3 regions of the Paenibacillus sp. FSL E2-0201 genome follow, and region 1 is predicted to be linked to each of the others. Evidence: riboswitches for the same ligand, from Rfam matches in the RefSeq annotation. Region 1 holds a riboswitch; each other region holds the start of a gene.
The links. A riboswitch is a leader RNA that binds a small molecule or an ion and turns the genes downstream of it on or off. The one in region 1 is predicted to bind cyclic di-GMP.
Positions count from the first base shown of each region.

Region 2: linked by a shared signal. The riboswitch ahead of NSU15_RS10785 (DUF6612 family protein) and the one ahead of NSU15_RS02335 (collagen-binding domain-containing protein) in region 1 are both predicted to bind cyclic di-GMP.
Region 3: linked by a shared signal. The riboswitch ahead of NSU15_RS03090 (transglutaminase-like domain-containing protein) and the one ahead of NSU15_RS02335 (collagen-binding domain-containing protein) in region 1 are both predicted to bind cyclic di-GMP.

Region 1 covers NZ_CP150154.1:512,578-522,752, forward strand. Annotated here, with positions in the region: gene NSU15_RS02320 (hypothetical protein) at 1-232, shown strand, start outside; gene NSU15_RS02325 (ASCH domain-containing protein) at 477-893, shown strand; gene NSU15_RS02330 (hypothetical protein) at 1,093-1,485, opposite strand; cyclic di-GMP riboswitch class I at 1,977-2,067, shown strand; gene NSU15_RS02335 (collagen-binding domain-containing protein) at 2,178-4,346, shown strand; gene NSU15_RS02340 (alpha/beta hydrolase) at 4,517-5,452, shown strand; gene NSU15_RS02345 (NusG domain II-containing protein) at 6,183-6,572, shown strand; gene NSU15_RS02350 (Gx transporter family protein) at 6,556-7,113, shown strand; gene NSU15_RS02355 (ATP-binding cassette domain-containing protein) at 7,143-7,997, shown strand; gene NSU15_RS02360 (ATP-binding cassette domain-containing protein) at 7,988-8,893, shown strand; gene NSU15_RS02365 (energy-coupling factor transporter transmembrane component T) at 8,886-9,677, shown strand; gene NSU15_RS02370 (U32 family peptidase) at 9,721-10,175, shown strand, end outside.
Region 2 covers NZ_CP150154.1:2,469,917-2,480,091, forward strand. Annotated here, with positions in the region: gene NSU15_RS10775 (hypothetical protein) at 1-468, shown strand, start outside; gene NSU15_RS10780 (copper amine oxidase N-terminal domain-containing protein) at 588-1,805, shown strand; cyclic di-GMP riboswitch class I at 1,919-2,010, shown strand; gene NSU15_RS10785 (DUF6612 family protein) at 2,120-2,968, shown strand; gene NSU15_RS10790 (serine hydrolase domain-containing protein) at 3,266-4,438, shown strand; gene NSU15_RS10795 (ABC-2 family transporter protein) at 4,489-5,310, shown strand; gene NSU15_RS10800 (ABC-2 family transporter protein) at 5,307-6,089, shown strand; gene NSU15_RS10805 (ATP-binding cassette domain-containing protein) at 6,112-7,110, shown strand; gene NSU15_RS10810 (TetR/AcrR family transcriptional regulator) at 7,101-7,670, opposite strand; gene NSU15_RS10815 (2-dehydropantoate 2-reductase N-terminal domain-containing protein) at 7,834-8,775, shown strand; gene NSU15_RS10820 (VOC family protein) at 9,068-9,814, shown strand; gene NSU15_RS10825 (class I SAM-dependent methyltransferase) at 9,830-10,175, shown strand, end outside.
Region 3 covers NZ_CP150154.1:672,476-682,650, reverse strand. Annotated here, with positions in the region: gene NSU15_RS03100 (helix-turn-helix domain-containing protein) at 1-350, shown strand, start outside; gene NSU15_RS03095 (IS3 family transposase) at 266-1,102, shown strand; gene NSU15_RS03090 (transglutaminase-like domain-containing protein) at 1,192-2,001, opposite strand; cyclic di-GMP riboswitch class I at 2,015-2,095, opposite strand; cyclic di-GMP riboswitch class I at 2,204-2,284, opposite strand; gene NSU15_RS03085 (class D sortase) at 2,409-3,059, opposite strand; gene NSU15_RS03080 (GtrA family protein) at 3,094-3,498, opposite strand; gene NSU15_RS03075 (glycosyltransferase family 2 protein) at 3,488-4,468, opposite strand; gene NSU15_RS03070 (phospholipid carrier-dependent glycosyltransferase) at 4,568-6,346, opposite strand; gene NSU15_RS03065 (glycosyltransferase 87 family protein) at 6,336-8,390, opposite strand; gene NSU15_RS03060 (glycosyltransferase family 39 protein) at 8,439-10,028, opposite strand.

The sequences.
Region 1 (10,175 bases):
AGGAACACCAAAGGCAATCATTGAGGCGGCTAAACTCCGGGAAAGATTAGCAGTGGCAGAATCCAGCGTGCAATTTCTCAAAGAAGCGATCCAACAAGCGGAAGCTACTGCGGCCGATCTAACAAGCACAGCGGACCAAGAAGCTCGCAGAAGCTATATCGCCGATTTGAATAAACGCCTTGTGTACACGGAAACAGAAATTGCGCAGATCAAGGAGCAGCTTGGTGAATAAAGCACTGGTGCATGTTGAACCAAAGCCTCTATATGTTGGATCTGAGATGCACCTACCATAAGCATGATACTACGGCCATCCTTCGGGTGGTCTTTTTGTTATGTACATTTTTCCTTTTAATAGGTTTAATTAATCATATAGTTAAAGGGGATATTACTATGAACTCATTAAGCGCGAACCAGTTAACTGCGGTATTCCGGGAATTCGGAGACCACGCTTTTCTGTATCTTCCGAGGGGGTGGATATGATGCGGTGTTTAACGATACGACAGCCTTGGGCAACGTTGATTGCTCTTGGTGAAAAACAGTTCGAAACTCGATCATGGAGAACAGCCTACCGCGGGGGGTTAGGTATTCATGCCGGAATGAGGATAGATAAGAAGATATGTGAACAGGAACCATTCAGGTCGATATTGGCGAAGCATGGTTATACAGCAATAAATTTACCGACAGGGGTTATTATTGCGTTAGGTCAACTCACGGGGTGTTATGAGGTTACACCGGAGGCGGACCTAAGGGAATGGATAAAGGGAAATGAATATGATTTTGGCGACTATAGTGAAGGGCGTTTTGCTTGGAAGCTTGAAGATGTTCATCAGTTAAGTCATCCTGTACCGGCTAAGGGCAGATTAAGCTTATGGGAGCATCCAGATCTAGCCTAAACCAAAAATTGATCTTTTTAATGTGATTTTCATGTGAGCATCATCTTATTTTCAGGTTCGGGGTATATATTGAAGACACCAAACACCCCCCCAGTGTTTTGTGGTATAAATCTCTTAGGTCTTGCCAACTCCCATGGTAAGGCCTATTTTTTTGTTCGCTAATGGAAATGGGGGGAGGGGCGTAACTTTTTACGCGGCTTTACTTAATCTGATACTGCCCTTCATAGCTCTTAAAAGATGAAATATCCAGCCCGAGATATCTGCGCATATGAATAGCAGCTTGTGCAGCAACGATGTCGTTTAACAGCAGCATTCGTTCATGGTATCCGCGACATATAAATTTGGCTTCTATCCCTGTGTTGAGCCTGTTCTGCTCATATACCTTGATTCCCCGTTTTCTCATTTCCGAACGAACATCTCTTAGATCTGCTGTAGCTACTGCCGCGGCGGTTCCAAGAACCTCCAGATAGGGGGCGGGCGTTCGTAAATGTGTAGATAAAATGGCGGAGTCCCGTTCGAAAGCTGATAAAATCATCGGAAGCAATAAATAAGATTTCACCAGCATGTTGTCTCTGCTTTCAGCTCTATGCATGAATCTCATCACCTCTAATGGGAACGTATATTCGTATTCTACCCCGATATCCCAAAAATAATCAATGGTATTTCTAAACAGCCAGTCCAATGTGATTAAATTCACAACTAAAATAGAAAGAATAAAATATATTAAAATTGTAATAATAAAAATTAATGATTTAGGCTTATGAAAAGGAGAATTAGGATGAGAGAGGAAGGAAGTCTCCGCCGTGGATTGGTATTTGGTTTGATTTTTAGTATTCCATTATGGATATCGATATTAGGCTATATACAGTTACTTTAAAATTGAATAAAAACTTTTGCGTGAAGCGCCTTTAGGTGCTTTTTTTGTGCTGGTTAATGTGTATGATTATTAAAAGGAATTGATTGACATTTGTGGGGGCGGAGCGCTAAACTATTATTAGTTCAAAAGTATTAAAAGTCATAGACGATTATTTAATAGGATGCTTAAACTGCCGGTTCTATTTTGCAAAGGGTATACATATATAATCATGATAATAGCAAACCGCCCGAAAGGGTGGGACGCAAAGTCCAGGAGTCTAAAGTGTCTTAAGGACACTATGACCGTCCGACTGCCATGAGAAGGGAATTCTACTTCTTTTTTGGCGGTCTTTTTTGTTGTTAGGTCTTTTAGAGTTTCTGGTAATTATTCTGATTAGATATAAATGATAGATTTAGGAGGTGTGCTTTTTGAAAAGAAGAATAAAACCGCTACTCTCACTAGTATTAGCGGGGGCTTTAATGGTAGGCAATGGACTTTCCGGAGGGCATTTGGTAAATGCAGCAGGGGAGGTACCTCCCTATACTCCTACACCTGTGTTAGGTATTGCAGGGAATTTTAATACTTTTATTTTTGGGGATTTCAAACAATCTAATGATCAGGTTCATGGGCGCCTTGCCGCCAAAGGTAACATTACATTGCAGAATTACGGCGTATCCAAGGATAATCCAGGTGGAGATGTCCTTATTGCTGGTAATGACATTACTTTTACTAATGGTACTATTCATGGAGCATCCGTTTATGGTGGTGTTTTTTCCAGCAACGGTGTAGATCTTAAAGAACCAGCGAGAAAAGGAACGCCTATTGATTTTGATGCTGAAGAGCAATTTCTTATCGGACGTTCTAATGAATTCTCTTCACTTACTACAGTTGGAACTTTCAAAAAGGAATATGGGAAAATAACAATTGATGCTCCGGAATCATTTAACGTTCTTAATCTAAGTGCTGCCGATTTCGCTAATGCTAATGGCTTACAGTTTAATATTGCAAATAACGCCACAGTTATCGTTAACGTTAGTGGAAGTTCAGTTGAAATTCCAAGTTTTCAAATATGGGGAGGCAGCCCTAACAAGGTATTATTTAATTTTTATGAAGCTAGCACTGTAAACATAGGAAGTTTAACGATAGAAGGAACTATCCTAGCTCCGCATGCGAAAGTAACTTATAATTCTGGTGAACTGCATGGGACACTGATTGCAAAGGGATTTGCTGGTGGGGTACAGATGCATTGGTATCCATATGGAGGGGAGGAACCACCTCCGACACCAACGCCGACCGTGACACCAACACCAACGCCGACTGCGACGCCAACACCGACGCCGACTGTGACGCCAACACCGACGCCGACCGTGACACCAACACCGACGCCGACCGTGACACCAACACCGACGCCGACCGTGACACCAACACCGACTGTGACACCAACACCGACGCCGACTGTGACGCCAACACCGACGCCGACTGTGACGCCAACACCAACGCCGACCGTGACACCAACACCGACGCCGTGCGTGACACCAACGCCGACCGTGACGCCAACACCGACCGTGACACCAACGCCGAAACCAACACCAACGCCGAAACCAACACCAACGCCGAAACCAACACCAACGCCGAAACCAACACCAACGCCGAAACCAACACCAACGCCGAAGCCAACACCAACGCCGAAGCCAACACCAACGCCGAAACCAACGCACACACCAAAACCAACACACACACCAACGCCGACTGTGACACCAACACCAACGCCGGACGTGACGCCAACACCAACGCCGACTGTGACGCCAACACCAAAGCCGACTGTGACGCCAACACCAACGCCGGACGTGACACCAACACCAACGCCGGACGTGACGCCAACACCAACGCCGACTGTGACGCCAACACCAACGCCGGACGTGACGCCAACACCAACGCCGACTGTGACGCCAACGCCAACGCCGGACGTGACGCCAACACCAACGCCGGACGTAACGCCAACACCAACGCCGGACGTGACGCCAACACCAACGCCGACTCCGTCGTCTGAGGCAACACCAACGCCGACTCCGTCGTCTGAGGCAACACCAACGCCGACTCCGTCGTCTGAAGCAACACCAACGCCGACTCCGTCGTCTGAGGCAACACCAACACCGACTCCGTCGTCTGAAGCAACACCAACGCCGACTCCGTCGTCTGAGGTAACACCAACACCGACTCCGTCACCGGTGGCTCCGGTATTCCCAACACCAACGCCATCCTCCGTAATTGGCATTATCGTCGTTAATGATGACCCTGTGCCACTTGGACCTGTAGCTTCATCGACGCCAGTACCAGTACCAACACCAACACCGTCGGGTAGCACAGAGGTACTTGTTGATGATGACGAGATTCCATTAGGATCAGCAACGGAGGTAACGCCAACACCGTCACCAGAGGATATCGCCGTGGTGGATGATACAATCCCGCTAGGTAATCCACCTGTGGATGAACTTCCGAAAACGGGAGAATCAAGTCCAGTCCCTTATTATGTAGCTGGTCTAGGTTTTGCACTTATTGGATTGCTAATGAGAAATAGATTCTCCAACAAGAAATAATAAACGGTAATTATAACGAGAACACAAGGTATGCCAGAACAGAAAAGAGCCGCTTTCGGGACTTATTCCGATAGCGGCTTTATTTTGTAATGATTGATATATTTTGGAGCAATCTAAGTAGATGCTATACTGATTTACAACGGATATGAGGAAAGGACGGGGAAGATGAATTGGTATGGTTCTTCATTAGTGCGATCATCGTCATAGGGGCTCTGATCTTTGCGGGCTTTTTCTTTTATGGTATTGCTATTAAACGAGCGCCGAAGGAATTTCTGAGTAATAATCGTGACTTGAAGGTTGATCCCCCGGTTGCCGGGGCTTCTTGGGGGGAGGGGAAGGATTGGATCTCCAGTCAGAGCTTTGAGAATATGGAGATTACATCTGAGGACGGGCTACAACTAAGAGGGTACTTGCTCCTTTCAGATCGTGCTGAAGGTCGTACGGCGATTATAGCTCACGGTTATTCTGGAAAAGGGAAGGATATGGGGGCGTACGCCAAAATCTATTACGAGCGACTGGGCTTTAATATCCTGATTCCCGATGCCAGGGGACATGGGGAAAGCGCTGGGAATTATATTGGTTTTGGATGGCATGAGCGCAAGGATTATTTGCAGTGGATTGAATATATAATAGAAAAGACTGGGCCCAGTGCTCAAGTTGTGCTTCATGGGGTCTCTATGGGTGGTGCTACCGTGCTAATGACCTCAGGTGAAAATCTCCCACCGCAGGTCAAAGCTATTGTCTCGGACTGCGCTTACAGCTCAGTTAAAGCACAATTAGCCTACCAACTACGGCGCATGTATCGCTTGCCAAGTTTCCCTTTTATTCAAAGTGCGAGTCTAATTACTCGTTTGAAAGCAGGGTATGGTTTTAGTGAAGCGTCTGCTTTGAAACAGGTGCGGAAGGCGAAGGTGCCGATTCTTTTTATTCATGGGGATGCCGATAATTTTGTACCATATAGTATGATGAATGAATTGTATGAGGCATGTCAGAGTCCCAAAGAGAAGTTCGTAGTGCCGCAAGCAGGGCATGGATTAGCATATGATATGGATAAGACGGGGTATATAAACGTAGTAACAGCCTTTGTGAATCAATATGTAAATTAGATGCCCTGAACGTAGACAGCGCCCGATATCCGCTAGGTAGCGGTTATCGGGCGCCTATATTTTTCCACACATGGCGTGAGTCCTTATGTAAGGTTCGTATGGCCATGCTTTTTCGTTATATTCATCCCCCGCCGTTCGTGAGTAACGGGTGTCTTAATTCCTTGTTATTTCCAGCAGCCGTGTGGCGAGAATAATCCTTCCAATACGACAAAAGCCCTACCTCTCTTTTGCCCTTGCGGCTCCATTGACCGCGCCAGTGTGAATCGGAATGCTATATTTCGAATTTAGTCTCATAAAAAGGAAAGTTTCTGCAAGAAAACATAAAGCCTCTGTGTCCAAAATGCCGATGTGTAAAAGAGTCGGCCTGACATCTTCTTGATGGGGATATTCAATATATCGAAAAACAAATACGATATAAATATAACACAGTATTGTTTAAAAGGCAAATATAATAATCAATTCCAAGATAAGGGTAGTTTGATTTAGGAGGGGAACAAGTAGACCAAGATAGAGCGTTTGATTCGAATATAACTTATGCCGGATTATTTGCGGATTAATTCGGAAAAGCTAGTAAGCCAGAGGGAATGGGACTACGGGGGCTATTTTGCGTGCCTATTTTGTGAACTGCTCTCTAAAACTTACATTAAACCCCAACATTGATTGAAGGATTGAGGGTAGACCGTTATAATTAATAAGTCTGGATTTTAATTAAAAAATAAGGGAGATTTTTATGAAACGCGCAGATGTGTGGTTGATTTCCATCGTGTTAATTGCTGCGCTCGCTTTTCTCGTACCGAGATGGTTTTCGGACAATGATGATAAAGGTGGGGCCGGTAAAAATCTCGTAGCCAATGTGACAGTGGACGGCGAGTTATTTAAAACGGTAAAGCTTACAAAAGAAGAACAAACTATTGAGGTCCGTACCGACCGTGGTTATAACATCTTGAAGGTGCATGATTACGGGATTGAAATGTACGATGCTGACTGCCCGGATCAAGTGTGCCTAGGTTTCGGTTTTATTACCCTGCCCAAACAGACGATTGTCTGTCTACCGCATAGAGTATTAGTGGAAATCACGAGTGCGTCGGGGGAGGATGATATAGATGCCTATGTCCAGTAGTGAATCTGCAACAGCTTTAAAAAGAACGGTAATTATTGCAATTTTCGCCGCGGTGGCGGTAGTGCTTAGTCTAATAGAGGCACAGATTCCGTTGTCAGGAATGGGACTGGTACCGGGTGCTAAGCTAGGATTAGCCAACATCATGATTTTGACTTGTATTTACTTTTTACGTGGACGGGACGCATTCCTGCTTGTCATCCTCAAAACACTGCTCACTGCATTTCTGCTAGGTACTTTTTCGAGCTTATTGTTCAGTTTATTCGGTTCGCTTTTTAGCTTTGTTGTAATGTTCGTATTAATGCTGATTAGTGGCAAAGGTAAGAGTATAAGTTTGATCGGAATTAGTATAGCTGGTGGGATTGCACATAATATCGGTCAGCTGCTGGCAGCTTCAATGGTATTCTCATCCCTTAGTATTTTTTATTATCTTCCCATGCTGCTGATCACTGGAGTAGTAACAGGAATTGCCGTGGGCTATGCAGTCCGTTATTTGGTGGCTTCATTGTCAAAAATATCGTTGTTTGAAGAGTTTTTGGACTGATTAGTCACATCAGCGGAAGGATGACTAACATGAATGAATCATTTGAAGGTCAAGAATTAGAGGGAGAAGGACAAGCTATCATCTCTCTGGATGGGGTATCGTTTGGTTACGATCCTGAGCATCCGATTCTTCAAAATATAACGTTATCTATTTCACAGGGACAATGGGTTAGCTTGGTTGGTCCTAATGGCTGCGGGAAGTCAACGCTAGTTAAGCTACTAAATGCATTGCTGCCTAAGAGTGCTGGCGAAATTGTGGTTAGTGGTATGCAGCTGAGTGAGGAAACGATCGGCAGCATTCGGCAATGCATCGGTATGGTGTTCCAAAATCCAGATAATCAGTTTATTGGAGCCACTGTAGAGGAAGATATCTTATTCGGCCTGGAAGGGCTTTGTTTGTCGTACACAGAGATGGCTGAACGGCTGCACTCATATACGACGAGGCTGGGAATAAATCATCTGTTGTCCAAACACCCGAGTGAGCTGTCTGGAGGTCAGAAGCAGCGTGTCGCTATCGCCTCCATTTTGGCTATGGAACCAGGCATCGTCATTTTTGACGAGGCCTCTTCTATGTTGGATGAGGGTAGCAGAAATGATCTTCTTGGCATTTTGCAGGATATGAGAGCGGAAGGAAAGTATACGATCCTTATGATTACGCATGATGCAGATGAGATTCTGGCATCGGATCGGGTGCTTGCGTTGCATGGAGGTGGTCTGGCTGCTGATGTTACACCGGCGGAGCTATTCCGGAACGAGGAGCTTCTGCAAAAATGCCATCTGTGTGAGCCGTACCCTTGGCGTCTTGCACGTGAGCTGCAGAATCAGGGCATTTATGTGGATGTTCCCGCCAGTGAAAAGGAGCTTATAGACACGTTATGGCCATAGAATTACAGCAAGTAAGTTACTCCTATTCTGACCGAAGCCTATGGAAGCTGACGGCGCTCCGCGACATTAACCTCAGTGTTCCACTAGGCTCTATGGTTGGTATTGCTGGGGCGACAGGCTCTGGTAAATCGACGCTGCTGCAGTTGTTTAACGGGATACTGAAACCAACGGAGGGTACGGTAAAAGTACTTGATGTAACCATTCAGGCGGGTGAAAAATCACCTAAGCTGATGCCGCTGCGCCGTAGAGTCGGTTTAGTATTTCAATTTCCAGAACAGCAAATGTTTGAAGATACGGTCGAAAAAGATCTCATCTTCGGTCCTCTTAACTTCGGCATGACCCTCGAAGAGGCCAAGGCACGTGCAAGACAGGCAATGTTGGATATGGGCCTGGATCTGGCGCTGCTAGAGCGGAATCCTTTTAAATTGAGCGGTGGACAAATGCGTAAGGCGGCTATTGCATCCGTGCTAGCTATGGACCCTGAGGTCATCGTTTTGGATGAACCTACGGCTACACTCGATCCTATCAGCCGTGCAGAGCTAATCCGCTTGCTGGAGCGATTATGCCGTGAGCAGGGGAGAACGATCATCGTCGTCACGCATCGTATGGATGAGTTATTGCCTTACGCGGATAACTGGCTTGTCCTTAAAGAGGGCAGCACGGCGTTTCAAGGCAGCGTAAAGGCGCTGGCAGATGACCCTTCGATTCTGGAACAGTGTGGCTTGACGGTTCCACAGTCCCTTCGTTACTGGCGTGCAGTCGCTGATCGCTTTGGCCTTACGGATGAAGCTCCTCGCTTGACGGCAGAGAGCTTAGCAGAGCTGATCGCTTCGCTGCCATCTGGATCAGGCAACTCTAGCGAGCAGCACGAAGGAAAGAGGGACGGCCATGAATGAGAAGCTAATCATAGGACGCAGTATTGAGACCGGTTCATGGGTGCACAAGCTGGATGCTCGTGCCAAAATCACCGGAATGCTATTATACGTAGCTGTTATTCTGCTCTCCCGTTCGTGGATGGCCATGGCACTGCTGGCTATTTTCTCAATAGCCGTTATGGCTTCCACTCGGATTCCGCTTAAATACTTCCTGAAAGCAGCTAAGCCTTTACGTTATTTAATGCTATTTATCTTTATCGTACAGCTGCTGTCTGTGAAGACAGGGGAAGCGGTGCTGACGCTTGGTTCGTGGTCTATCTATGAGGGAGGGCTAAGATTAGGCGCATTTTCGGTCATCCGCATGTTTTTTCTGATCACCTTCACGGCGCTACTTACATTCACCACAACGCCGGGTAAGCTGAATCAAGGACTAGAGGGGATTTTGGCTCCTTTCAAAAAGCTAGGCTTGAAGCCCGACCGTATCACGCTGATGATCAGTATTTCACTCCGGTTCATTCCTACGATTCTAGATGAGTCGCAGATTATTATGAAAGCGCAGGCCTCACGGGGTGCTGATCTGAAAGAGTTACCTTTGAAGGAAAAGGGAAAGATGCTAGTCTCCCTGCTGGTTCCGATTATCGCCAGTGCGTTTAGGCGTGCACAGGATCTGGTGTATTCCATGGAAGCCCGTGGCTTTCGTATGGATGCTCCGCGCAGCCAGTATCACCGCCTAAGGTGGGGAATATTTGATACTATTTTTATTACTATGTTTGTTGTCATGGGGATTGTAGTAGCTTTGGTTTAAAATACAACATGTTTGAAGAGTATCAACTTGGGAGGGAACTTGAATGGCACGTTATTTTAACGGTAGAGAGATTGAATTATTAGCACCCGCAGGGACGTTTGAGATTTTCAAGGAAGTAATCCAGTCACGGTGTGATGCAGTTTATTTTGGTGGACCAGTACTGAATATGAGAATGATGCGTAAAGGATATAATCTGTCTCATGAGGAGATCGTAGAGGCACTAGATATCGCACACCGTCTAGATAAAAAAGTGTATATCACAGTGAATAACCTGTTTAGTGAAGAAGATGTGGAAGAGGCTAGAGAATATCTGCGTTTCCTTGACGGTGCCCGTCCGGATGCCTTGATTGTTCAGGATATGGCGGTGTTGGAGCTTATCCGTGAGATGGAGCTTAATCTTCCTATTCACTCTTCGGTCATGATGAATGTTAATAATCTGGAGATGATCTATGCGCTGCGTGATCTTGGGGTAAGCCGTGTGGTTACTTCACGTGAAAT
Region 2 (10,175 bases), 2.0 Mb from region 1:
AGTGTTTTTTCTTATGTTTTATTAATATTGATTATTTTAATAAGTGGATGCAGCGGTAGTAATCAAGATAGGGTTTTATCGATGAATTATGATTTCGTTGAGCCGTTTAGATTTCCATTTGAAGTGAATGAAGTTCGTACGAAGATAGAACTTGATAATCCATATATACTCCAACAATATATCTTTCATTATAAAAACAAGCAGACCACACAGGAAATTAGGTTGATTCTAAGTAAGGTTATAAATGATCCAGAGAAAGTATCTGAACAAGGTAAACAACCTTATACACTAAAAAACGGAAAACAGGCTTATTACGATGAGGATGAGACCAGTCAATCTATTTGGTGGGAGAGCAAAGATGGTTTCTTGGCCCGCTTTGTTTATTATATCAACGGAAATCTTGATCTGTTAGGTGATTACAAACTGGATGATTCCGAACTAGTAGACTTAGCTAATCAGGTTCAATAGTATTTATAGAAACACTTCCCTTCATAAAAAAGTCATCATGGAATGGGACGGAAATATAGAAGAAGTTGAATTAAACAGGTAGAACAAATTACGCCATTATTGAGAATAGGATGTGTTAAATGGTTAGAAAGTTTGCGGTTCTTTTACTGAGCTTTTGCTTGATAATGACTACACCGCTTGTTATAGGGACAGCGTCTGCTGACAAATCTATTCAGTTGTTTGTGAATAATGTAAGGGTTGCTGGCGTTCATCCGATCTTAAAGTCTGGTGTTATGTACGTGCCATATCGCCAATTTTTCTCCGCCATGGGTTATAAGGTATCATTTGATCCCGATACTCGTAAAATCTCAGGGGTCATAAGAGGTGCTGAAATCGAATTCTGGGCTGGTGAGGCTATCATCTACTACGACGGAGTGACTTATTATTTGGATAAAGAGATTCCTGTCCTTAATGGACAAGTGTATCTTCCTCTTCGTTTGGTTAGTAACTTAGCGAAATATTCGGTTAGTTATGATCAATCTAAGCTATCCGTGAGCTTGAAACCGTACGGAGAGGGTCAGGACGCTGCTATTCAAGAACTACTTACGAAATACTACGAAACGTTTAGTCCCCGTTTATTAACATCTGATAATCTTAAATTAGGTTATATGAATCTAGAATATGATTATGAAGCTAATCAACCAATCAGTGAAATCGCAGTTAAAGACTTCAAAGTGACAATAGATCGGATTGAATACACTTCTGCTAGTGAAGCGAATCTTCAAGTAACTTACATTAAGAACACAGAAGAATTGAATCGAGAAGCTGTGTATCTTTTCGATATTCGATATGAACGAGGACAGTGGAAGATCGCGAATGATAGCTTGATTTTTAATCGTATGGAGCTTCCTGCGGATATTGATAAGAAAGCTGCGGCTATTATGGAGAATCATCAAACCGAGCAGAATGCCGTATTGGCAGATCTAAGAACCTATTACAATGCGTATAACTCCGAAAATCTTGATCTTACTACCCAATATACAGACCCCTCGATTATTAAAGAATGGAATGCTGTTGTGTTCAGTTCGGTGACATGGGAAAGTATGATGAAGGGGCACTTTGCCAATTCTGAATCGAGGTACTTGCTAACCGACGAACGAGTCGTTTACCTAGGAGAAAAGGAAGCTGTCGTCCAAGGGAAACTCGATTGGAGCGATGTTACATACAATGAAGGGGGGGACAATGATAAATACGAAGCTCTTATTTACTTGAAATATGTTAAGGGTCATTGGACTTATAATACTGACACCAGCCTAGACCAGGATTTTGATGAAAGAGAAAACAGCAATTTGAATTAAAATTAATCTATTACCTTTATTGTGAAGATAAATGGAAGATAAGTCGTTTACAGGTAAATATGACCATGCTAAAATTGGCAAAGGGACAAACATCCTTTAAACTAATTGAATGTCCGCGTTAAAGGTAAAATCATCGAAAGATGATGACACAAAGCCATGGGTCTAAAGCCTTTCTACAGAAGGAAATGATCGCCAGGCCGCCATAGGGATGTCTTATGGATAGTTCTGAAGGACGTGTAGTCTATTTCGGGCTGTTTTTATTATTCCAACCTATACGGCGTTACATTATCGCAAGGGGCCGAAAGGGGAAGTACATGAAGAGTTTTTTTAAAACAATAGGTACAGGGTTGGCAGCGGGTGCTTTATTGCTGTCCGGAACGGTCGGATGGATGTCTAATCCTCAAGTTGTGTCTGCAGCTACGACAGCAGCAGTCACTGCGGATCAAATGATCAGCAAAGTAACGGCAGCCTCCAAAGCACTAAAGAATTTCCACTTAGATGTGACCAAAAAACAGGATATTCAAAGCGGAGGGGTGCGTATCAGCAACACCAACACACTGAAGCTGGATATCAACCGTCTGCCGAATTTTGCCGCAGCAGGCACCGTCGATAGCAGTCTTTTAAAAACATCTTACAGCCTGTATGCCAATGACAAGGAGTATTACTATCTTGTAGACGGAAGTGAGCTTATCGATGAATCTGAAGACGAGGGTTACGACGATGACGGGGAGCCTATCGATCCCAATGCACAGTATTGGCTTGGACTGGAGAAGGCGGAGTGGAATGCTTTTTACTCGAAAGGTCAATATGATCCTGTTTCCATGCTTGATTCGGTCAAAAGTTATAAAAAATCGATGAAAGTCAACAATGTTGGCGCACAGACGGTCCTACAGTTCACGATAACTGATCCGACAGCAGCTAAGGGAATAATCGCACTGTATGACCAGGAGAATCTCTGGGATGGTGAGACCGTTCAACCGAAAAGCGTAACTTGGAAATTGTTCGTCAATACTAAGACCTGGCAAACGGAAAAGCTGACAGTCGATCTGAGTTATGTGCTGACCAGTGACGGAGAAAAAGATACATACACCACGAAAATTGAAGCTAAATATTCCAAGAATAACAAAGGTACAGCCATTGTAAAGCCGGCCGAACTAGAATAATAAAGGCATTTCATATCGAGTAAAAAGCGCTGTTCAATAGAGCAGCGCTTTTTGCTCGATTCTTGACAGTGGCTACCGGAAGTGAGATCAGTAAAGAATAGTTAAATATATAATTGACCTTCCATTTATTAGGTTTTTAGCGCATGCTATTTATGTAATTAATAAACTGAATTAATTTATAAGTACGTGAAATATCATGTTGTAACTATTACATTGACAAGGTATTATGAGTTAGGTGTATATTTACATTTATGAGAATTTATTGTGTTTTTATTTAATATTAGGGGAGTGTGAACGATGTTATCATCCACAGAGCTTAGTAAGCTGCACGAAGTGAATTACAGGGAGGACCGCTTAGAGGCACTTAATCATTTTTATGGGGATCTCTGTGATAAGAAAGTAGCTGATGGTTATATTTATTCTCTAAGTCGTTATGGGAAAATATTTGCTAATGGTGCCGGGGGACGTTTCAGTTACGAAGAAGACAGCACCCAAGAAATGAAAACGGATACAATTTTTCGCATTGCTTCAATTACAAAGCTGTTTACGGCGACGGCGATCTGGCAGCTTGCGGATAATGGTAAGATTTTTATGGGGCAGCCTGTTAGTTCTATTCTACCGGAGTTTGATGCGGATCCTTTTAAGCCGATTACAATTGCCCATTTACTGACTCATACCTCCGGCATTGCACCAGATCATGGCACTATAAGTGATACTTACTATAAAAGTGCTTGGTGGTATATTTATGAATCTGAGGTTGGAAAAGAAAACTGGATTCAAGCTGGACTTTCCTATGGGCTTCATTTTCCAGTAGGGACTCAATGGATGTATTCATCGTTCGGATATGTGATCTTGGGTGCAATTATCGAGAAAATAACGGGTGTTTTTGCAGAAGAATACATAATGGACAACATTGTAAAACCGTTAGGCATGAAAGATACCTTCTTTGTTATACCGCCAGAGAAAGCGAGTAGGATCGCCATTCGTTCGGAAGGGGCCAAGGAATATCTTCAGAAGCTGCAAAACGGGGAATTTACGGATGAGGAACAAAGGTCTGAAGAAGAAATCAAGCTTCCCGGAACTGGTGGGGGTTTATATTCAACAGTTACTGATATACAAAAGTTCGGAATCATGCTGCTTAACCAAGGGGAATACGAAGGTGGTCATATCTTAAGTCGTATGGCCGTTCAAAGAATGACCAAGCGGTTCAATACTGAGAAAATTCCAAACTACGCATGGGGAGATGGAGGATCGGATCGTCCATACGGACTTGGGCCGGATCTTCGATTTAATGTAAGTACTTCTTACTCTGAAGGCACTTATTTTCATGAAGGGGCAGGGGCATGTGCCTTGTTCATTGACCCTATAGAAAAGATGGTTGCCGCATGGTATCTCCCTTGGCATAAAGGGATATGGGATGGTAGAGGTGTTTTTGGCACACATAATGTGATCTGGTCCGGACTCGAATAAGAAGCTTGCTATTTTTTATGAAATATCTACAGATAGGCAGGATGTGACTTATGTTTGAGATGATAAAGCACCGCTTTCGCCTTATGAGAGCGGTTGCTTTTGTTACTTATAAGGAATGGAGTGCGTACAGGACGCATTCGATGGTTTCTATTTTTGTAGGTCCTGTGTATTTTTTGGTGCAGTATTATATATGGAGCGCTGTTTATAGTGGGGAATCTTCTATTAACGGAATGTCGCTTTCCCATATGCTCTCTTATTTTTGTGCCACGATGCTGATTAACTATTTGACCATGGATTTTGCCGATTGGAATTTACAAATGCTCATCCGCACGGGGAAGTTCATTACGTTCTCTTTAAGACCGATGAATCATATGTTCTATGCGTTGTCTCAGAAGGCGGGGCATAGGGTACTTGGACTTCTATTTGAATTTATACCCTGTTTTATGATTTTCTTTTTTATTTTTCATATTGATGTTTTGCCTGCAAATTTACTTTATGCAATTCTTTCGATAGCAATGGCTTTTATGATGAATTTTTTTATCCATTATAGTATTGGAATGGTCGCCTTTTGGATGGTACAGTCCTCTAGTATTCGTAACTTTTTTAGTCTTTGCGAGGGGATATTCTCAGGATCGCTGATTCCATTAGTCTTTTTTCCAAAATCCTTACAAATGGCGTCCTTTTTCTTACCGTTTCAGTATACGACCTTTCTTCCAGCAATGGTCTATACGGGTAGTTATACTTTAGCTGATATAACCTTATCCATTCCTCAAGTTTTGTTGCTGCAGCTTATAGCCGTTATGATTGCCGGAGTTGTCTGCCGAGGGCTGTATGCGGTCTCGCTCAAGCATTTTACGGGGGTGGGCGCATGAAACGTATGTATCTGATCTATAAAACTTGTATGAAGGCGAATATTGCTTCTGCGATCACTTATCGTGTTAATTTTATACTCAATAGTCTGATTATGCTCATAGGGAACGTATTGTTTCCCTTGGTCACGGTGTTTATTTATAATTCGAATGCTTCATTTGCAGGATGGACCTTTAAAGAGGCGCTGTTAATTCAATCTGTTTTTATTTTATCTACGGCTTGTGCTGGGATTTTTTTTAACGGAATTATGTGGAATACGATGTCCCATGTGGTGGAGGGAACGCTGGAAGTGGTATTAATTAAACCTACCTCGAGCTTATTTTTACTATTGGCTAGATCTTTTGAATTCGAAAGCATCGGGCTTTTAGGAGGTGGCCTAGTCATGTTCGTCTACGCACTTAGCGGAATTGAAGAGGTGACGTTTAGCTCTTGGTTGCTCTTCCTGTTGTTGTTTGGAGCAGGGCTGCTGGTCATGTTTGGGGTGGCGCTTATTGTGGCAGCGATTTCCTTCAAATGGGTGGCGAATTCCCGCTTGCCGGAGATGTTTGAGAGTATTAAGTCTTTTGGACGATATCCAGGAACGATTTTTCCAAAAGCAGTCGTAGCCGTAAGTTCTTTTCTGTTTCCGGTTTCGATGATTGCTTACTTTCCAGCATCTACACTTATTGGACGATGGGAAGCTTATTTTTTTATAGCGATTATCCCGTGTGTGTTATTTGCTGCCTTCGGAATTTGGCTCTATACCTACATGCTTCGTAGTTACAAAAGTGCCGGGGGATGAATTTGTATGAAGGAGAATTACAGTGGACATTATTACCGTCAAGAACTTAACTAAGCAATATGAAACGTATCACCGTGGACAGGATGCAAAAAGTGTATTTAAAAGTCTGTTTCACCGTGAAAAATCGATTATTACCTCTGTGGAGGATCTTTCTTTCAATGTTGGAAAAGGAGAAATCATTGGCATTCTGGGTCCAAACGGTGCGGGGAAATCAACGACTATTAAAATGCTGACAGGCGTTCTCTATCCTACATCGGGAGAAATAAATGTTCTAGGGTACAACCCTCATAAGCAGAAAAATCAATATGTTAAACAAATTGGGGTCTTATTTGGACAGAAATCGCAATTAATATGGGACATTCCCCCTTTGGATAGCTTTTATATGAACAAGGAAATTTATGATATTCCTACAAACGACTTTCGTACAAGACTAGATCGATTTGTTAACATGTTTGAGATCGGCGATATTATCACTAAGCCCACGCGCACCCTTTCACTGGGAGAACGAATGAAATGCGAGTTTATTATGGCGATGCTTCATTCACCGCCTGTAGTTTTTTTAGATGAGCCGACGATCGGGCTGGATGTTATAGCTAAACAAAGAATTAGAGAATTCATTAAACAAATGAATCGGGAAGGCACCACATTTATTCTAACGACACATGACTTGGAAGATGTGGAACGTTTGGTTCAAAGAGTACTTATTATTCATCAAGGTAAAAAAGTATATGATGATAAGTTCTCTGAACTTCGACTTCATCTGGGTGCGAAAAAGGTAGTCAGGCTTTCTGCCGCCACAACGATTGGTGAGATTGATCTGCCCGGGACTCTGCTATCGGAAAGAATATCGGATTACGAAGTGGAATTAATGATCGATACCGGGCAATGTAAAATGGGCGAGTTTCTGCATATTCTTAGCGAAAAGGTAGAGATCCTTGATATTTCAATTAAGGAGATTCCTATTGAAAAGATCATCAGCTCCATTTATGAGATGGATATGGGAGAACATATTCAAGCTTGAGAACGGATGATCTGCAGATTTAGATCGAGCATGGACCATAACTTTTCAGTGATCTCTTTTGCAGAACAAGGATTACTATGGGTAAACCACCATTCAATCACTCCGACAGTCGCCGAACTTAAGAATTGCACAGATATATCTTTACTCAGCTCATCTAGATTAAAATTGTTTTCTAAAAATTGTACCTTGATCTGCTCATTTATCATTTCTTGTAATTGGTTTCTGAAGGAGACCAGAGCTTTGTTTCTTAATAAAGTTTTATAAAAGAGAGCATTCTCCTCCAATTGTTCCAGCGTGCGGAGCAATGACGCTTTAGAGGGATTGGGTTCGGTTACATCCTCCACTGCGGAGCAGCTTTCAATTAGTTGTTGGAGCTGAGCCTCCAGGCATTTATCCATCAGATCGTATTTATCCGCATAATGGGAATAAACCGTTCCGCGGTTTACATCAGCACGCTCTGCGATTTCGTTGATCGTTATTTTTTCAAAATCTTTTTCAGCCATCAGTTGAATTAATGCATTCATGATGGCTGTTTGGTTTTTTTTAATTCTTCTATCCATGGTAATACTCCCTTTTTATTAAACAATGTATTGGTTTCTGTTGAAAAATCAACAAAACCGATCAAACTAACGATTGAACCCTACCGATGATGTGATAATCTAATTTTATCGAACAGTTGATCGAAATTCAACAAATGTCTAAAAAGGGATAGAGGAGTTAAACATGAGAGTATTAGTTTTTGGAGCGGGAGTTTTAGGCAGCTACCTTGCGCATGTTCTAGTGCGTGGGGGAAACGATGTCACAGTGCTTGCCAGAGGGAAACGTGCGGAGCAGTTGACGAAAGACGGACTTGTTCTTCGCCATTATTTTCAATACAAAAACACTGTAGATGCTGTGAAAGTCATCTCAGAGCTTCGATCGGATGATCGCTATGATCTTATTTTTGTTGTTATGAAATACAATGATTTTCCAGCTGTATTACCTATTCTAGCTAAGAATCAGAGTCAGAATATAATTCTTGTGGGGAATAACGGCGATGCCCATGGCATGCAAAAGGATCTTCAGGATATGAGCAGCATGAGAAAAAATATACTCTTCGGATTTCAGCTTAGTGGAGGCATTCGTGAGGCGAGTGGTCGGGTCATCAACATAAGGGCTGGAGGGCAAATGGTACTTGGCAGTCTAGACGGTGAGATTCCAATCAAGTCTGTACTGGAAAATGCCTTTAAAAATGCAAAGTATAAGCTAACTTATCATGAGGATATGGATGCTTGGCTTAAAAGTCATATCGTGCCTATAGTGGCTTTGAACTCTCTTAGTTATCTTCACGACGGGGATTTGAAAAAGGTGTCTAAGGATGAGAAGCTGTTAAAACAAGCCATCTCAGTAATGGACGAGGGATTTCAAATTATGGAGAAACTAGGATATACTATCACTCCAGCAGGTCAAGTTAACTTTGTTCGAAAACACAAACAGGGTGTGTATTATGGTCTGAAAATAATTCATAAATTACCGTTCATGAAATTAGTAGACGGTTCTTTCAGCGAAATAGCAGCTTTGTTTGATTCATTCGATAGTTTGAAGCAGCAAGCAAACATTGCGACACCCCATTGGGATCAACTTCAGCAACAAGCGATGATGAAGTTTAATACAAACAGTCACTAGGTTCAGCTAAAAAGGCTTCCGATCAATCGGTAGCTTTTTTAAGTTGCTGAATAGGATTATTTAACAACAATGGAGGATTAGAAGGATGTTTTATTGAAATGTGTATAACAATCTTTTTGGGGAGGGATACGATCGATGGCTATATAAAAACGCCCATTTTCCGACTTCATATACTAGTATTCATAAAATAGAATATCACGAAGCTAAGTGGGTAGTTACAGCTGAAAATCTTACGGAACATATATCAAGTGATCAGGCTGCTGGTATGGCAAACTAATAAGGTGGTGCATGAGTGAAAATTGATCATCTAGTTGTAAATGTAGATCGTAATATACACGAAGACCAAACGTTTGTTAAGGCAGTCCAAACGCTCGGTCTTCCATATGAGCCGAAGTGGGGAAAGGGTACAAAGGGGTTTAAAGTATCAAATATATGGATCGGAAATGAATATTTTGAATGGGTTCGAATTAAGAAAAAGGATGGTGGAGGTTGGCTGAAAAGTTGGACGGAGGATTATCTGGGTGGACATCGGGGTCTTATAGGCTTTGCTTTGGATGTAGAAGATATAGATGCTGTATATAAGGAGCTTTCAAGTCGAAATATTGAAGCTTCAACACCAGAACCTTTGCGGTTTCGTTGGTTTTTTAATCTGTTAAATAGAACGATGCCATGGAAAAATTCATACATACCGAAATTTGAAGGGGTGCCTTTTCAATTCTTTTTACAACAAATGAATGACGAGAAAAGCCTAGCTTTTATGCAGCAATATATGGTTCCAAACAGTAGAGACCAAAATATTCAGGGTATCTCACAAGTAAATATATATGGAGCATGGACTCAAAAGGATAAAAAATTGCTTAAAGACATATTCACTGACGTTGTTGTTCAAGATGGAATGATTACTATTTCTTTAGGCTCCCAGAGGATCTGTTGTGTGGACGCTGAGACTTACAGAGTTGAAGTGCTGCTCGATTGCAGAAATGACGAGTACTCCAAAAAGGAATTAGAAGTCGGCAATTTATTGATTCGAAATCGTTAATAGGAGATTAAAAATATGGGATTATTGAATACGCTGATCGATCAAGCCAAGAACCCGAGAGGATTCGTGGGGAATATTATGATCAAAATCATGAACCAGGCACATACCAGCATAACAGCGTGGGGGCTCTCAAAAATAGAAGTGATGAACAATGCCCCTATTTTGGACATAGGTTGTGGTGGTGGTCAAACTATACATACGCTTGTAAAACAACATAAGCATCAGGAAATCTACGGCGTAGATTATTCCCAGCAAGCTGTGGAGACATCCATTCAAAAAAACAACAAGGCTGTTGCCGCAGGTAGGGTGAAGATCAGTCAGGGAGACGTATCGGCGCTACCGTTTAACGAAAGTTTTTTTG
Region 3 (10,175 bases), 160 kb from region 1:
AAGAGGCCATTCGTTTACATGTGGAGGAAAGATGGACTTATCGGAAAATTACGGAGCATTTTGAGATACAAGATCAAGGACGGGTAAAGAGATGGATGAAGAAATACCGAGAGCTAGGGGAATTTGGGCTACTAGATCAACGGGGGCGTCGTATTGAATATATCGATCAAGATAGGTATGTTCAAAAGCTCAAACGGGAAAATGAAATGCTAAAAAAGTGTTTGGAAATCTGGATGCAGGAGGTGAAACGCACAAATATAGAGTCATTGAGAACGCTGCAAAAGAGTATGCCGTTAGCAACCTGTGTAAACTCTTTAGGGTCTCTAGAAGTGGATACTACGCTTTCATGAAGCGCAAAGGAACAGATCGGGATCAGGAAGCAAAGGCGCTCATTCAGAAGGTCTATGAAAGGTATGAAGGAGTCTACGGTTATCGCCAAATTCAATTGTTCTTGCTACAAGACCACGGGGTTTGGATGAATCATAAGAAGGTACTCAGAATTATGCAGGATTTAGGCATTCGTTCGAGGATCCGCCGAAAACATCGTTGTAATTATGCTACTTCTGAAGGAGACCGTGTGGCGAAAAATATTTTGAAACGGGATTTCAAAGCGGATGCTCCCAACCAAAAATGGGTGACAGACATTACGCAATATCGTGTAGGCGAAAAGTGGCTCTATCTTTCTGCGATTAAAGATTTATTCAATAACGAAATTATCGCTTATCAAATGAGCGCTAGGAACGACAACGAACTGGTTCTCCGGACCTTTGAGCAGGCGTGGAGTCAGCAAAAAGACGTGACTGGACTGATCGTTCACAGCGATCAGGGATTCCAATACACGTCTCATGCATACCACGACATGCTGCCAAAGGTTGGGGCCCGAATCAGCATGTCTCGCCGAGGCAATTGTTATGACAACGCCTCTATGGAGAGCTTCTTCTCGCATCTCAAAACGGAAGGACTCTATCCTTATGATATCCGAAATATGGATGAGGCACAAAGGAAAATTGAAGATTACATTCGATTTTATAACCAACATCGGCCACAACGAAGGTTAAATAAGCTGCCTCCGGTAGAGTACCGGAAACAGCTTATTGCCTAGGGTCTTTTTTCAGTGTCTATAAAATGGGGGCTTGACCAATTATTAAGCTGGTTGTTTATTTAATAGAGTTATGATTCTAGCGTTTCAAATTAATAGTATTTTGCTGCAGTATACTTACTTGAAGCCTTAATAAAATCCGTATTCTTCTTACTCTTCGCTGCCGATGCATCTACCGTGGTATCAATAGTAACCCATTTCCCATCCATCAATACTTCATTCCATGCATGGTATTGCGTAACGTAGCTAGTATTCCCCATCACCAATTTAGCAGGCACATCTACACTACGCAGCATTGCGGCAAAAAGAGAAGCATAGTCATAGCAGATTCCTTTTTTAGTATTCAAAGTGTTGTTAATGTTCGGAATGTAATCTGTTGTTACGTTATTAGCAAGAGAATAATCATATTGTACATTAGCAACTACATAGTTATAAATTGCCTTAACTTTTTCTTCATCTGTTGTTTTACCTTTTGTAAGCTCTTTAGCCTTAACGATTGCTTTATCAGAAGAACTCCATTTCACATTCTGTACGGAGCCCAAATATACGGAATTTGAGTCGTTCATAGTTAAATCTACTACTTCAGAATAGAGAGCCTTATATTTATTACCTGTTGTATTCTCAAGAACAGAAACTTTATAAGTCCCATTCCCTTGTTGCAAAGGGAAGTCCTCAGCTTGTCCAGAAGCATATAAATTGTATGTATAGCTACTGTTATCTTTTGTGATCATCAGCTTAACTCTTTTATCTTTTGGAATATCGTAGTTAATACCGATTACACCTTGAGCCAATTTGGATGTATTCAACCAGTTTGAATCTGCGCTTGCAGCTTGAGCTGTGCTTACTGGAACCGAAGTAATCAGCACGAACAGCGCCACCATCATAAAATAAACCTTTTTCACGGATAAAACTCCTTTCGGTAGCTGGCTGCCATCCTTTCGGGAAGGCCCTTTAGCTTTGCGTCCCTACCTTTCGATAGGTTTGCCGTTATCGTATAAGCTCTATCTGTTCTAATTTCACTAGACAAATTAACAGAATAAGTCCAAGTAGAAATATGAATCTTAGATTCTTATATATTTCATAAAAACAAAAAAAGCCTCTTCATTCGGTAACTGGCTGCCATCCTTACGGGAAGGCCCTTTAGCTTTGCGTCCCTACCTTTCGATAGGTTTGCCGTTTATCGTGTTTAGCTTTTATAGTCTTATACTACCATATTTATCCTCGTAAACAAGAACAAAATTGCTAGTTTTACTATTATTTTATAGTTATCTCTCTGTATTTCAGTTCTCTTGTCATTTCTCATCAACTATTAGGTAAGCTTAGCATGAACAATCAAACGATGTGTAGGATCTACTAGTGGATCACACGTAATTAGAGTAAGAATCTTATCCTTGTTATTCCCGTCAAGAACAGACACATCACTGGGAAGTACAACAGAAATATCATAAACCTCGTAATTATATACCTGATCGCTCGTTTTTACCGTGATTACATCCCCAACCACAACTTCATTCAATCTGTTAAACAATCTGCCCGTAGTTCTAGCTCTATGAGCAGCTATTGCGGCGTTCCCGATTTCTCCAAGCGGGGCCGTTTCTTTCATATGGGCCGCAGCATGCTTCATATTTGCTTTTGTTGCTCCTTCTAATACTGGCAGCTTCAGATCAATCTTAGCAATCTCTATTAATGCGATAACTTTGCCGCCCACTTCAATCTCCGGTTCTGGCTTTTCTGTTTCTTGAGGCTGTGCCTGTGCATCTAGAACGGATTCCTCTGCTAGTAGCTGAGTGACCTCGGCATATCTACTCTTCAGATCAGGTGGTGGAGTGCTTTCGATGGTGCTCAGTTCAGCCGTTTCTAATAGCTTCTCCTGCTGCCAGTCGTTATACCATTCGTTAGCTTTTGGATAAAGCATGATAAGGATCCCAGCCAGTATGAGCACATACGAGAATTTACGCATGATTTTCACCTCCGTGGATTGGTTCTACTGCACTTTAGAATACCCATTTACGACTTCCGAAGAAGTTAATGATCACCGTCACAAACGTTACTAATACCTTAGAGATCAACACTTGAACGCCTAGTTTGTCAGTCAACAGATGCATTAGCAACAGCGATATTCCGAGCACTACCAGATTCAGTATGATAAACTTCAGCAACTGAGCCTTATCAAAGCCCTCTTTACTGCCACGATTGTGATCCTTGAAGGTAACTTTTTTATTCAAAATAAAGCTGTTCGCTGTCCCTGCACTATAAGAAATCACCTGTGCCAACGCATATACCATTCCAAGTGAGTTCAGTAATGTGAAGATTACGAAATCAATTAGGGTATTCACCAAACCTACGGCATTAAATTTAAGAAACTGTATAAATGCAGCGCGTAAGTTCTTATCTGACATTATTGTAGTCCTTCCGGCGATCCACTTGTTCCTCGTTAGGATATCCTTTGGTCTCACTTACAATATATAGCGGTCTATCCTTAGACTCGTCATAAATCCGTCCAATATACTCTCCGATTACACCTAACAGCATTAGAACGATACCATTAAAGAGCAAATTGACGCCTACAATGGAAGCCCAACCTGGAACCGTCCATGATGTGAAGAAGATTCTTTGAAATAAGACGAAGAATAAATAGAGAAAGCTAGAAAAGGATAGGAAAAATCCAACATACGTAGCAATCTTAAGTGGTTTATGGGAAAAGGAAGTGATACCATCTAGCGCAAAACGAATCATTTTCTTGAGCGGATACTTGGTTTCACCTGCATAACGTTCTTCCCGCTCATACTCCACCATCGTCTGCTTAAAGCCGACCCAGCTTACCAACCCTCTGACATACCGATTTTTTTCCTTGAGCCCCCGTAAGACATCACATACTTTACGATCAATAAGACGGAAATCGCCTGTATCCGTAGGAATGTCCACACTTGTCATGCTGCTGAGCAGCCGATAAAACAGCTTCGCCGTTACCTTCTTGAACATCGTCTCCCCACGGCGCTTCAGCCGCTTCGCATACACAACATCATAGCCCTCTTTCCACTTCTCGATCATTTGCAAAATGACCTCAGGCGGATCTTGAAGGTCAGCGTCAATAACAACGACCGCTTGACCTTCTGCATAGTCCATGCCAGCTGTAATCGCTACCTGATGTCCGAAATTACGCGAGAAGTCAATTAGCTTGACGCATTCATCTCGATCACTGATCTCCCGAATCATCTGGGCTGAACGATCACGACTTCCGTCATTAACGAAGACTAGCTCATAAGTATCGCCGCATTCGTCCATTACTTTTTTCAAACGTTCGTAAGTAACGCTAATTACTTGCTCCTCATTGAACATGGGTACAATTACACTATATCTGGCTTTCACCTTTATTCCTCCTACAAGCTTTATGGAGCGTTACATCTTCCTATTCTTCCTAATAACGCTGTAAGCATAAACTTATTGTTATAGATTCTTTTTTAAAGCTTAGAAAACCCAAGAAGGGAACCAACGCAGCATGTTCTTCACGTAATCACCGCTAACCTGCATCCCTGATAGGACTGGGTAGAACGCGACAAAGAGCAGTAACGCAACAGCCACATAAGCATAACGAACGTAACGAGCCTCAGGAAATTTACTATCTAGTAACTTCATTATATATACAATACCAAGAATCATAAAAGGTACCATAGCAAAATAATGGTAGATAAAGGTTTCTCTCGGGACAAGCATCCACGGAACATATTGTGAGAAAAAGGCGATCCAGATCATGTACAGGTTTTTATCTTTGCGTTTCAGCGTAATCCACAGCGTTGCTAGCATTGCAAAAATACCCGTCCACCAGATAAGCGGATTCCCCATAGTCACTATACTGCTGACCTGACCTTCCGGCAATCCTTCACTGCCACTGAAGAACCAGACAGGTCTCTTCATAAACGGCCATTGCCACCAGGAGGATGCAAAAGGATGTGTAGCTACAAGCTGACTGTGGTAGTTGTACATATTCTTTTGAGAATCAATCAAACCTTTAATAGTAAAGCCCTCTGCAGATGCAGATAAACCCGGAACAAAAGATAAACTATAAATAATGACCGGAATGATTACGAAGAATGCAACACAACTAGCTAAAGTAATGATGGTATTCTTCCAGAACGAATTTACAGCTTCACGACAGGTACCTAACAGTTCCTTGTCTTTGATCTTCCCTTCCGCGAGCAACCGCCCCGAAGCTTGGTACTCTCTGTAACGCTCGAAAAGCGAGATAGCTAGCATAATGGCCAGTCCGGCTCCTCCGTACAGTACAATCCACTTGGAGGCGACACCAATTCCGAAGAATAAACCTGACCAGAATAACGGAATCAAAGTTTTTCTTAAAGGTTGCCTGAAGAAATTCATAGTGTAATACCGCTGCATGAAATAAAACATCAGCATGATGAAGAATACTCCGTATACATCGATCGTAGAGATTCTTGTTTGCGTGAAATGCATGAAGTCCAGTGCGAACAATCCTGCCGCAAGTGCTGCGTATTTACTCTTTTTAAACAGACGCAGTGCCATCACATAAATGAGAGGCAGCATGGCAATCCCGAACAATGTTCCAATAATACGCCAACCGAATGGATTGACTCCGAACAATTCCATCCCTACTGCGATCAACAGTTTGCCGAGTGGTGGATGCGTGTTTTCGTAAGGCACAATCCCATGTGTATATTCATAAGCTGTCCGCGCATGGTAGATCTCGTCAAAATAAGTGCTGTTCATAAAGTTAGAATATTCTGGGATGATTGACTGCTCATCAAAAAGATTGGCAGGCTCTCCTCTTTTAGCGACTGCATTAGCATCCGGAGTTACACCGGCAATGGGAAGAGGGACTCTTTCTCCCCCCTGCTCATAAAATGCCATTTCATTTAAAGTGAAGCCCGGAGAGGTGACGGTAAACTTCACGTATCTTGCTGCAACGTTCAAAGGTTGGCTTTTCCAGATGAAGACATTGCCAACGTCCTCATTTACATCTAGAGGATTGCTCCAGACATCAGGAGTTTCACTGAACTCAAACTTAAACTTACCGGTACCTACGCCACCGAATATATTCACACGTTCTAATTGTTTACTCTGCCCTAGATCTACATAGAAGCTTTCACCGCTAGCAGCAGGCTCCCACAATGTTTCCGGAGATTTAGTAGATCCAAGATTGTATAAAGCAATCGCCGCGTAAACGGCAGTAATAGCAAGTATACATATCCAATCTATACGCTTAAACTTCATCGTTCAATCTCCCTCCTCTCTGTTGCGGTTTTATTTGCTTGACGATTTTAAGATCTTCTTCGTATTTTTCTTCAAGAGTTGGTGGTGCTGGAAGAGGTTGTACTCCCCCGCGAACATACACATCGTAACCGATGTAGAGCATGTATAGAAGTAAGGTTAGGTTAGCTATAGACGTGACCAGTACGATTCCATCTGCACCTGGGTTTACACCTGCATTTAGATGGGTCAACGTATAAGCTACATTGATATACTGCGTTAAGCTGAATCCAAGGAATAAGGATAGAAAACGGCGATCCCGACTTGCTATATAAGTGAACATACAGAGAATAACAGCAGGGAACATATAACGTTCATGCATTTTGGTGCCAAGCACAAAGACCACTACAATGAGCGCCATACCGATAAAATAGGATTTGGATAGATCTAAGCGATCCTTTTTAAAGGAGAAAAACGCTGCTACAGCCACTGCCACTAAAATAAATATGAAGCCCCATACACGGTAAGTGATGCCCAGCCAGGTTAGGTCAAGGGATGACCACATGGGGTCAGTCAGTGCATATAAATTAAATGCATTCACTGAAGAATAAGGATAGGAAGATAAAGTACTCTTATACAGATTAATAAGGCCAACTAAACCACCGTTATTCCAGAAAAATGGTGCCGCGAGCAATCCGAATATCCCTAATCCGTACAAAGCTCCAAATCCAAGCTGCTTCCAAGCGCGGTGATGATAGAAAGCAAACATCAATACCGGTGTAAAGATTAACGCTTGTGGTTTAATTAAAGTTGCTAATGCAAACATAATCGCGGATTGAACAAACTTTTTGTTCGCAGCCCCATGAATACTGAGCAACAGGAAAATCAAAAAGAACGAATCTGCTTGTCCCCACGCCGCTGAATTAACAAGCACCGCCGGATTAAATAGGAATAATAGCGTTAAGCCAAAAGCGATCCCCGTGCCAAGTTTTTTGCGAGACATTTGATATATGAAGTAACCCAGCACCAAATCAGAAATAATCGCCGGTAGTTTGAACAGCAAATTCTCTCCGCCCGAGCCATGCGCAAAGCCAAATACACCGCGAATAAGACTAAGCAGGGACAAAATGTACAAATAACCAGGTGGATAATCAGCAAAATACCCTTCTTCATAAAACTTACCTGGACCTAAATCAACCATACGCTGGCCCCAAGCTATAAAGGTATTCATATCATTCTGGTAGCCTTGAGCAGTAAGACCGATCCAAACCCTTAGTATAAAGGCAATCCCGATGGCAATGCTCAGCCATTTGGAATAGACATTCTCAGGTTGCTTCATAAGCTTCTCACTGCGGAATACCTTGGTATAAAGCACTGCAAAAAACACACTGAAAAGCGCTGAAATCAGCAGCATCTTAGTTGGAGATACTTTATGTGGGGTGTCTGCTTTTTTATCACCAGCATCCTGGCTAACAGCTGCACTATCTAGTGAAATGACGTTGGCTCCTTCGGGAGCAGCGTCTAATTTCTCTACAGACAAATCATCAAAATAAGCCTTACCTTGAATTAAGCTAGAGTAGCCTCCCAAACTTGCACCTATGCCGAATTCCTTCTGCTTAGGTCCTGTCTGACCTATGTATTCAAGATACTGCCACTCCCCTGCCGTATCCGTTACGCTGGGATAACCCCCACCTACTCCAACAGCAAGTATATTGGCACCCATTCCCTCGCCTGCGGTACTTACTACTTTGATCCATCCAGAGATTTTATAATAACTATCCGGTGTTGCTTTAATCGTCTGCACCCATTTCAAATGATTGGGTTCGATATTCTCAATGACTGCTGCTTTACTACCGGAATGAACCTCGTCCGATTGGATGGAAAGTATGCCGGAGTTGTCTCCTGAAATCCACATATCCTTAGTCCAGTTAGAAGGAGCATCCTCTCCCCCCTCCTCAAAGCCAGGGTTCTGCAATAGATTCCCCTCTGCATAAATGCTTGTTACAGGAAGCAAAAACAATAACAGCATCAATACAGTCATTGCGGCCGTACGTGTACTCTTGATCATCGTTCCAACCTCACCTCGTCCTATATTCTTAGTCCAGACTTTACTGCTCTATAAATCGCCGCCCGTGATCACTACCGTATAATTAGCAAATCTCTTAATCTTGTAGTTCTCACTCAGAGCAGGAATAGTATCACCGTTCCAATAAATATAAGCAGCATTCTCTCCCGGAACTATCATCGGACTCCCTAACACGAACACATATCTTCCAAAAGTATATACTTTCTGAAAGGCTGCTCCCGGATTAGTATACTTGACCGTTGCCAAGAAATCATTCGGATTGATTTTCTCATAAAAAAGTGCATAAATATAGGGCATATTAACCTTATCTGTAATATAAACCTTTCCTTCACTCTCTTCCGACGCATACTGTATGGCCTCGCCGATTGAATTATAGAAGGCTGGTCCGACTCTGTCCGGAAAATCATTAAAGTATGCGCTGCAAAATAACACAAAGCACAAGCAGAACCCTGCTATAGAAACAACCCCAAGCCCTTTAATCTTCTGTCTTACCCACATAAATCCTGCAACAAGCAGTAAAATGATTGGGTAAAAAATAACGTTAATACGGTTAATATTCACATTCGTCACGCAAGCCATCAGCACAGAAACTAATAACCAGATCAGAATGATAGCCTGTCCCCGTCCTTCATGTTCGCGCTTGGGTAGTGCTTTTAGCATTACAACAAGACCAATAAGGACAAAAGGAAGCGCAATGGGATACGCATATCCGTAAGGTGAGATCGAATTCCATAGCAGACCATCATTTCCACTAATCATAAGCTTAATAAATTCTCGAAAATGACCTGCTGCGGTATGAAATAAGTCTCCGCTGAATACGGATGATACCTGCTCCATACGTGGTGTAGTCAATCTAGGGATCGTAAACAACGGAGTTTCTATACTCTGCAGCTTCAAGCGATTAATCATCACAAATAGCAATATAGGCAGAGCTATAATTATAAACAATATTCCGTTCCATAGAATCGCCCGAAGTTTCAGGGCTCTTATATAGAATAGAAGAATCGCAGTGGCTAAAGCAAACACCGGAACAAAAAAATACGCCGTTCCATAAGCATAAAGTGAGAGCCCTAATAGAATAGTATAGGCATAGGACCATCTAGGGTTTTTGAGTGTTTTCAATAAAAAATAAACGGAAAACAGGATCAGAGTAGGAAACAAATTGGACTCTAGAGCCCATCTAGACATCATAATATGCCAAGGATTAATCGCGATAAAGAACATCGCTGCATTACCTGCTGCTCTGAAAGTAAATAACTGTTTAGCCACAAGATAGAACACAATCATGCCAAGCAGTCCCATAATTAGACTGACAGCCCTCACAGACATAGGTGTTAACCCAAACAACCAAATAAAAGGCATGGATAAGTACGCGTAGAGCGCATTTTGCCCGCTTCCCCAAGCAATCAAATGGACCGGCAGATGAACACCGTTCCGGTCTATCCCATAATGAAGAATTGAATAAGCGTCATACCCTATTGAAGCCTCATCCTGATTTAAACCTGGAGGTATAGAACCTATGTAAAGAATACGAATTACCGCTCCTAATAAGAATAACAAGAGTGGCCATGGATTTTTTTTAATATATAAATATGCTCCATTTAACCTACTAGCCAACATGCATCACCTCTTCAACAATATAATCTATATCTTAGATGATGAAAAGGCATGAACAATGACTACCCTTTTCCGTAAAAAAACAAATAAAGAATAAAAAAAACAGCCCCTTCAATAATGAAGGAGCTCTAGATGAATATCAGAAATGCT